2 linked regions of the Peterkaempfera bronchialis genome follow. The protein of the gene in region 2 interacts with the protein of the main gene of each other region in a pairwise test. Links are inferred from orthologs where the notes say so. Each region holds a gene or a part of one and is shown on either strand. Other genes may lie near its edges.

The links. The genes of interacting proteins can lie anywhere in the genome.
Region 1: the proteins of ligA (region 2) and leuS interact in binary tests that used the Escherichia coli proteins (3 or more experiments, as listed by UniProt). The link is inferred for Peterkaempfera bronchialis from one-to-one orthologs.

The regions. Positions count from the first base shown.
Region 1 is NZ_CP031264.1:1,998,969-2,002,469, reverse strand. Bases 40-3,470 are described here. They hold leuS (leucine--tRNA ligase), read left to right. Parts: upstream 40-378; coding sequence 379-3,270; downstream 3,271-3,470. Other genes in these bases: C7M71_RS08780 (hypothetical protein), read left to right, coding at 40-211. Outside these bases: more of C7M71_RS08780, read left to right, coding at 1-39.
Region 2 is NZ_CP031264.1:4,745,942-4,748,983, reverse strand. What follows is about bases 23-2,994. They hold ligA (NAD-dependent DNA ligase LigA), read right to left. Parts: upstream 2,660-2,994; coding sequence 386-2,659; downstream 23-385. Other genes in these bases: C7M71_RS21200 (methionine synthase), read right to left, coding at 2,688-2,994. Also shown: C7M71_RS21210 (putative bifunctional diguanylate cyclase/phosphodiesterase), read right to left, coding at 1-17; more of C7M71_RS21200, read right to left, coding at 2,995-3,042. UniProt on the Escherichia coli protein: DNA ligase that catalyzes the formation of phosphodiester linkages between 5'-phosphoryl and 3'-hydroxyl groups in double-stranded DNA using NAD as a coenzyme and as the energy source for the reaction.

The DNA of each region.
Region 1 (3,501 bases), 2.7 Mb from region 2 along the record:
GCGGCTGGCCGAGTGCTGCCTGCTCGACGGGCGGCCCGAGGCGGCCGAGCAGGCGGCGGACCGGGCACGCGGGCTGGCGGCGGGCATGCTGTCGATCCGGGTGGCGACGGCGCTGAAGGAGTTCGACGCCGCCCTGCGCGCTCCGCGCACGGAGCGGCGGGCCGCCCCGGCCGAGGGCCGCGCGGGCGGTGGCGCCCCTGCGGTACCCTGACCCCATGCGAACCGTGCGCCTGCTCCTTAGCCGGCCGCGCTGACCAGCACCGGCCGACGCCTGGCGGACAGGCCGGAGTCGGCGCGGCGACCCCTCATGCGAGGGGTTTTTTCATTTCCGGCTGACATGACGGTTCGCTATCTGACACCGATGGAGTCCTGAGGACGATGAGCGAGACGACCCCCGCTGCGGGCGCGGCCGAGACCGCCGCCGGCGAGCCCTTCCGCTACACAGCTGCCCTGGCTGCCGACATCGAGGCGCGCTGGCAGGACCTGTGGGAGAAGGAGGGGACGTTCAACGCCCCCAACCCGACCGGCCCGCTGGCCGATCCCGCAGCCGGCGACATCACCGGCAAGCCGCATGCCTTCATCATGGACATGTTCCCGTACCCCTCGGGTGCGGGCCTGCACGTCGGGCACCCGCTCGGGTACATCTCCACCGACGTCTACGCCCGCTTCAAGCGGATGACCGGCCACAACGTCCTGCACACCCTGGGCTACGACGCCTTCGGCCTGCCCGCCGAGCAGTACGCGGTGCAGACCGGCACCCACCCCCGGGTCTCCACCGAGGGCAACATCGAGGTGTTCCGCGCCCAGCTGCGCCGCCTGGGCCTGGGCCACGACTCCCGCCGGTCGATCGCCACCATCGACCCGGACTACTACCGCTGGACCCAGTGGATCTTCCTGAAGATCTTCGAGTCCTGGTACGACGAGTCCGCCGACCGGGCCCGGCCGATCGCCGAGCTGGTCGAGCAGTTCACCACCGGTGAGCGCGCCACCCCGGACGGCCGTCCCTGGGCGGCGCTGACCTCCACCGAGCGCGACGAGCTGCTGGGCGAGTACCGGCTGGCCTACGCCAAGGAGGTACCGGTCAACTGGTGCCCCGGCCTGGGCACCGTGCTGGCCAATGAGGAGGTCACCGCCGACGGGCGCTCCGAGCGCGGCAACTTCCCGGTCTTCAAGGCCAAGCTGCGCCAGTGGATGATGCGGATCACCGCCTACGCGGACCGCCTGATCGCCGACCTGGACCTGCTGGACTGGCCCGAGGCGATCAAGCTCCAGCAGCGCAACTGGATCGGCCGCTCCCAGGGCGCCCGGGTGGACTTCGCGGTGGACGCCGACGGCGGCGCCGCCGTCACCGTCTTCACCACCCGCCCCGACACCCTGTTCGGCGCCACGTACATGGTGCTGGCCCCCGAACACGATCTGGTCGACCGGATCATCCCCGCCGCCTGGCCGGAGGGCGTCCGCGCGGACTGGACCGGCGGCGCGGCCACCCCCGCCGAGGCGGTCGCCGCCTACCGCGCCGAGGCCGCCGCCAAGTCCGACGTGGAGCGGCAGGCCGACGCCAAGGTGAAGACCGGCGTCTTCACCGGCGCCTACGCGGTCAACCCGGTGAGCGGCGAGCGGATCCCGGTCTTCATCGCCGACTACGTACTGATGGGCTACGGCACCGGCGCCATCATGGCGGTGCCCGCCCACGACTCCCGTGACTTCGCCTTCGCGCGGGCCTTCGGTCTGCCGATGCGCTGCGTGGTGCAGCCGAGCGACGACCGCGGCACCGACCCGTCCACCTGGGACGACGCCTTCGACTCCTATGACGCGGCGATCATCGCCTCCGCCAATGACTCGGTCACCCTGGACGGCCTGGGCGTGCCCGAGGCCAAGAAGCGGATCACCGACTGGCTGGCCGAGCGCGGCCTGGGCGAGGGCACCGTCAACTACCGGCTGCGCGACTGGCTCTTCAGCCGCCAGCGCTACTGGGGCGAGCCCTTCCCGATCGTCTACGACGAGGACGGCGTGGCCCACGCGCTGCCCGAGTCGATGCTGCCGGTCGAGCTGCCGGAGATCGACGACTACTCGCCGCGCACCTTCGACCCGGACGACGCGGCGACCTCCCCGGAGACCCCGCTCTCCCGGGCCGAGGAGTGGGTCCACGTCGAACTGGACCTCGGCGACGGGCCCAAGCGCTACCGCCGCGAGACCAACACCATGCCCAACTGGGCCGGCTCCTGCTGGTACGAGCTGCGCTATGTCGACCCGCTCTCCAGCGACGTGGTCGTCGACCCGGCCGCCGAGCGGTACTGGATGGGCCCCCGGGACGGCAAGCCGGCCGGCGGCGCCGACCTGTACGTCGGCGGTGCCGAGCACGCCGTACTGCACCTGCTGTACGCCCGCTTCTGGCACAAGGTGCTCTTCGACCTGGGGTACGTCTCCTCCTTCGAGCCGTTCCACAAGCTGTACAACCAGGGCATGATCACCGCCTGGGTCTACCGCGACGCGCGGGGCTTCGCGGTGCCCGCCGCCGAGGTCGAGGAGCGCGACGGCCAGTACTACTGGCAGGGCCAGGAGGTCCGCCGCGAGGCGGGCAAGATGGGCAAGTCGCTGAAGAACACCGTGGCGCCCGACCAGATCGCCGAGCAGTACGGCGCCGACACGCTGCGCCTGTACGAGATGGCGATGGGCCCGCTGGACGTCTCCCGCCCCTGGGAGGACCGGGCGGTCGTCGGCTCCTACCGCTTCCTCCAGCGGCTCTGGCGCAATGTGGTGGACGAGGAGACCGGCGAGCTGGTCGTCACCGACGAGGAGCCGGACGACGCGACCCTGCGCGCCCTGCACCGGGCGGCCGACGGCATCCGGGGCGACATGGAGGGGCTGCGCTTCAACACCGCCGTCGCCAAGGCCATCGAGCTCAACAACCACCTGGTCAAGCGCGGCTCCACGCCGCGCGCGGTGGCCGAGCGGCTGGTGCTGCTGGTCGCGCCGCTGGCCCCGCACATCGCCGAGGAGCTGTGGCGCCGCCTGGGCCACGCCGAGTCGCTGGCCTTCGCCGACTACCCGGTGCCCGACCCGGCGTACCTGGTGGACGAGACCGTGACCTGCGTGGTGCAGATCAAGGGCAAGGTCAGGGCCCGGCTGGAGGTCCCGCCTGGCATCGGCGAGCAGGAGCTGGAGGCGGCGGCGCTGGCCGACGAGGCCGTGGTCCGGGCGATCGGCGGCGCGGCCGTCCGCAAGGTGGTCGTCCGGGCGCCCAAGCTGGTCAACATCGTCACCGGCTGACAGCTGTCGCTGCGGGGCCGGGCGGAGGGTCCTTCCTCCGCCCGGCCCCGCCCCATGTCGGGGCAGTACGTCGGGGGAAACCCCGAACTGTCCCTGAACTCCGGGAACCCGCCCGGATTGTCCGGTCGTTGGCCCTGCGGACCCGGCTACGGTGGAACCACCGGAACGGCAGGACCGGACATCCCGAGCGGGGCCCTTCCGGTGGTCCCGCCCTCGTGCGGAGGTGGCACC
Region 2 (3,042 bases):
CTGGAGTGCCGTTCCATGCGCAGATCCTCCGTCGGTCCCCGCCCCGCCGAGCCGCCCCTGCCTGCCTGTGCCGCTGCCCGGTGCCTGACCCGTCGTCCGGTCCCGGAGTCGCACATCTCCCGGACCACGGCGGCGCAGGGCGGCACCGCCCGCACGGTCGAGCGGCTGCTCACAGTGCGGGTGGTGGGTGCCTCACCTGGTGATCTCCGCACGCGACAGCGCTGTCGCCGCGCCCCGCTCGCGCGGGCAGGCTGCGTTCAAGGGTAAATCCATGTACGGGGCACGGGCAGGGTTTCGGACATCCGAACGTGCACTACCACGGAGCGGTGTCATCCGGTAACCCAGTGCACCAATTCTCCTCGCATCCGAGGGAGGTGACTCCGGATCAGTCCTCCTCGGCGGTGGGCAGCCCCAGCAGGGCGCGGGCGGCGTCCGGCCCCTGCTCCAGCAGGACGGCGAAGCCGTCGTCGTCCAGCACCGGCACGCCCAGTTGCACGGCCTTGTCGTACTTGGAGCCGGGGTTCTCGCCGACCACCACAAAGGCGGTCTTCTTGGAGACCGACCCGGTGACCTTGGCGCCCCGGGAGACCAGGGCCTCCTTGGCCCCGTCCCGGGTGTGCGAGGCGAGGGTGCCGGTGACGACCACGGTCAGGCCCTCCAGCGGGCGCGGCCCCTCGTCGGCGACCGCCTCCTCCTCCAGCCGGACGCCGGCGGCCTCCCAGCGCCGGACGATCTCGCGGTGCCAGTCCTCGGCGAACCACTGGGTGATCGCCGCCGCGATGGTCGGCCCCACGCCCTCGGTGGCGGCCAACTCCTCCTCGCCGGCCTCGCCGATCCGCTCCAGGCTGCGGAACTCCCGGGCCAGCGCCTGCGCGGCGACCGGGCCGACATGGCGGATGGACAGCCCGTTGACGAACCGCCAGAGCGGTCGCTGCTTTGCGGCCTCCAGATTGTCCAGCAGCAGCTGGGCGGTCTTCTTGGGCTCGCCCTTGGTGGTGGCGAAGAAGGAGACCACCTTCTCCTTGCCGGTGCGGTCGTCCAGCTTGGGCAGGCCCGACTTGGGGTCGCGGACCAGCACCCGGATGGGCAGCAGCTGCTCCATCTTCAGGTCGAAGATGCCCGCCTCGTCGGCCAGCGGGGGGTCGGCCGGTTCCAGCGGCTGGGTGAGGGCGGTGGCGGCGACATAGCCCAGCCCCTCGATGTCCAGCGCCTCACGGCCGCCGAGGTAGGCGATCCGCTCCCGGATCTGGGCCGGGCAGTGCCGGGCGTTGGGGCAGCGCAGGTCGATGTCGCCCTCGGACATGGGCCGCAGCTCGGTGCCGCACTCATGGCACTCCCGGGGCATCGTGAACTCCTGCTCGGTGCCGTCCCGCAGGTCCTCGACCGGGCCCAGGATCTCCGGGATGACGTCCCCCGCCTTGCGGAGCACCACGGTGTCCCCGATGAGTACGCCCTTGGCCTTGACCACCTCCTGGTTGTGCAGGGTGGCGTACTGCACCATGGAGCCGGCCACCTTCACCGGCTCGGCCAGCACCGCATACGGCGTGGCCCGGCCGGTGCGGCCGATGCCGATCCGGATGGAGGCCAGCTTGGCGGTGACCTCCTCCGGCGGGTACTTCCAGGCGATGGCCCAGCGCGGGGACTTGGAGGTGGCGCCCAGGCGGCCCTGGAGGGCGATCTCGTCCACCTTGACCACCACGCCGTCGATCTCGTGCTCGACGGAGTGCCGGTTGTCGCCGAAGTACGCGATGAACTCCTTGACCTCGGCCAGCGAGCCGACCACCTTGTTGTGCCGGGCGGTCGGCAGCCCCCAGGCGTGCAGCAGGTCATAGGCGTGCGACTGGCAGTCCAGGTCGAGCCCCCGGCGGGCGCCGATGCCGTGCACCACCATGTGCAGCGGGCGGCCCGCGGTGACCTGCGGGTCCTTCTGGCGCAGCGACCCGGCGGCGGCATTGCGCGGGTTGGCGAAGAGCCGGACCATCGCCAGCGGTCGCCTGCCCTCGGCGGTGCGCTGCTCGTTCTCCGCCTTGCGGCGCTCGTTCTCGGCGGCCAGCGCGGCGTTCAGCTCGGTGAACTTCTCGGTCGGCAGATAGATCTCGCCGCGGATCTCCACCAGCTCCGGAGCGGGGTGCCCGCCGTCGGTCCGCAGCATGTCGGGGATCTCGGCGATGGTGCGGACATTGGCGGTGATGTCCTCACCGGTGCGGCCGTCGCCCCGGGTGGCGGCGCGGACCAGCCGCCCGTTCTCATAGGTGAGGTTGACCGCCAGGCCGTCCACCTTGAGCTCGCAGAGGAAGTGGTACGGGATGCCGTCCAGCTCCCGGGCGATCCGCTCGGCCCAGGCGTCCAGCTCCTCGTCGTTCATCGCGTTGTCCAGGCTGAGCATCCGCTCCAGATGCTCGACCTCGGCGAACTCGTTGGAGTAGGCGCCGCCGACCTTCTGGGTGGGCGAGTCGGGGGTGCGGAGCACCGGATAGCGCTCCTCCAGCCCCTCCAACTCCCGCATCAGCGTGTCGAACTCGGCATCGCTGACGACGGGCGCGTCCTTGACGTAGTAGCGGAAGCGGTGGTCCTCGATCTCCTGCGCCAGCGTGGAGTGCCGCTCCCGGACGTCCGCCGGCACCTCCGCCAGGTCCACGACCTTGCCGTCACCGGCCACGCGAGCCTCCCAAACCTCGATACGCCTACTACTCCGGCGTGTCCGCCAGGCTCCTGGCCGCCGTGACGCTCTGTGACAGCACACGGCGGGCGTAGGCCGGGGATGCCCCCGCCAGCCCGCAGCTCGGCGTCACCACGACTCGGCGGGCCAGCGACTCGGGGTCGAACCCCAGCCTGCGCCACAACCTCCTGACAACAGCGACACTACCGGCAGGGTCCGACAACGCGGCGTCGGTGCCGGGGAGAACCCCGGCCAGGATGCGCGTGCCGCCCTCCACCGCCTCCCCCACCGCATCGTCGTCACGCTGGGTCAGCAGGGTCAGGTCCAGCGAGACCGCCGCCGCACCGGCCCGCCGCAGCAGCGCCAGCGGCACCCCCGGCGCG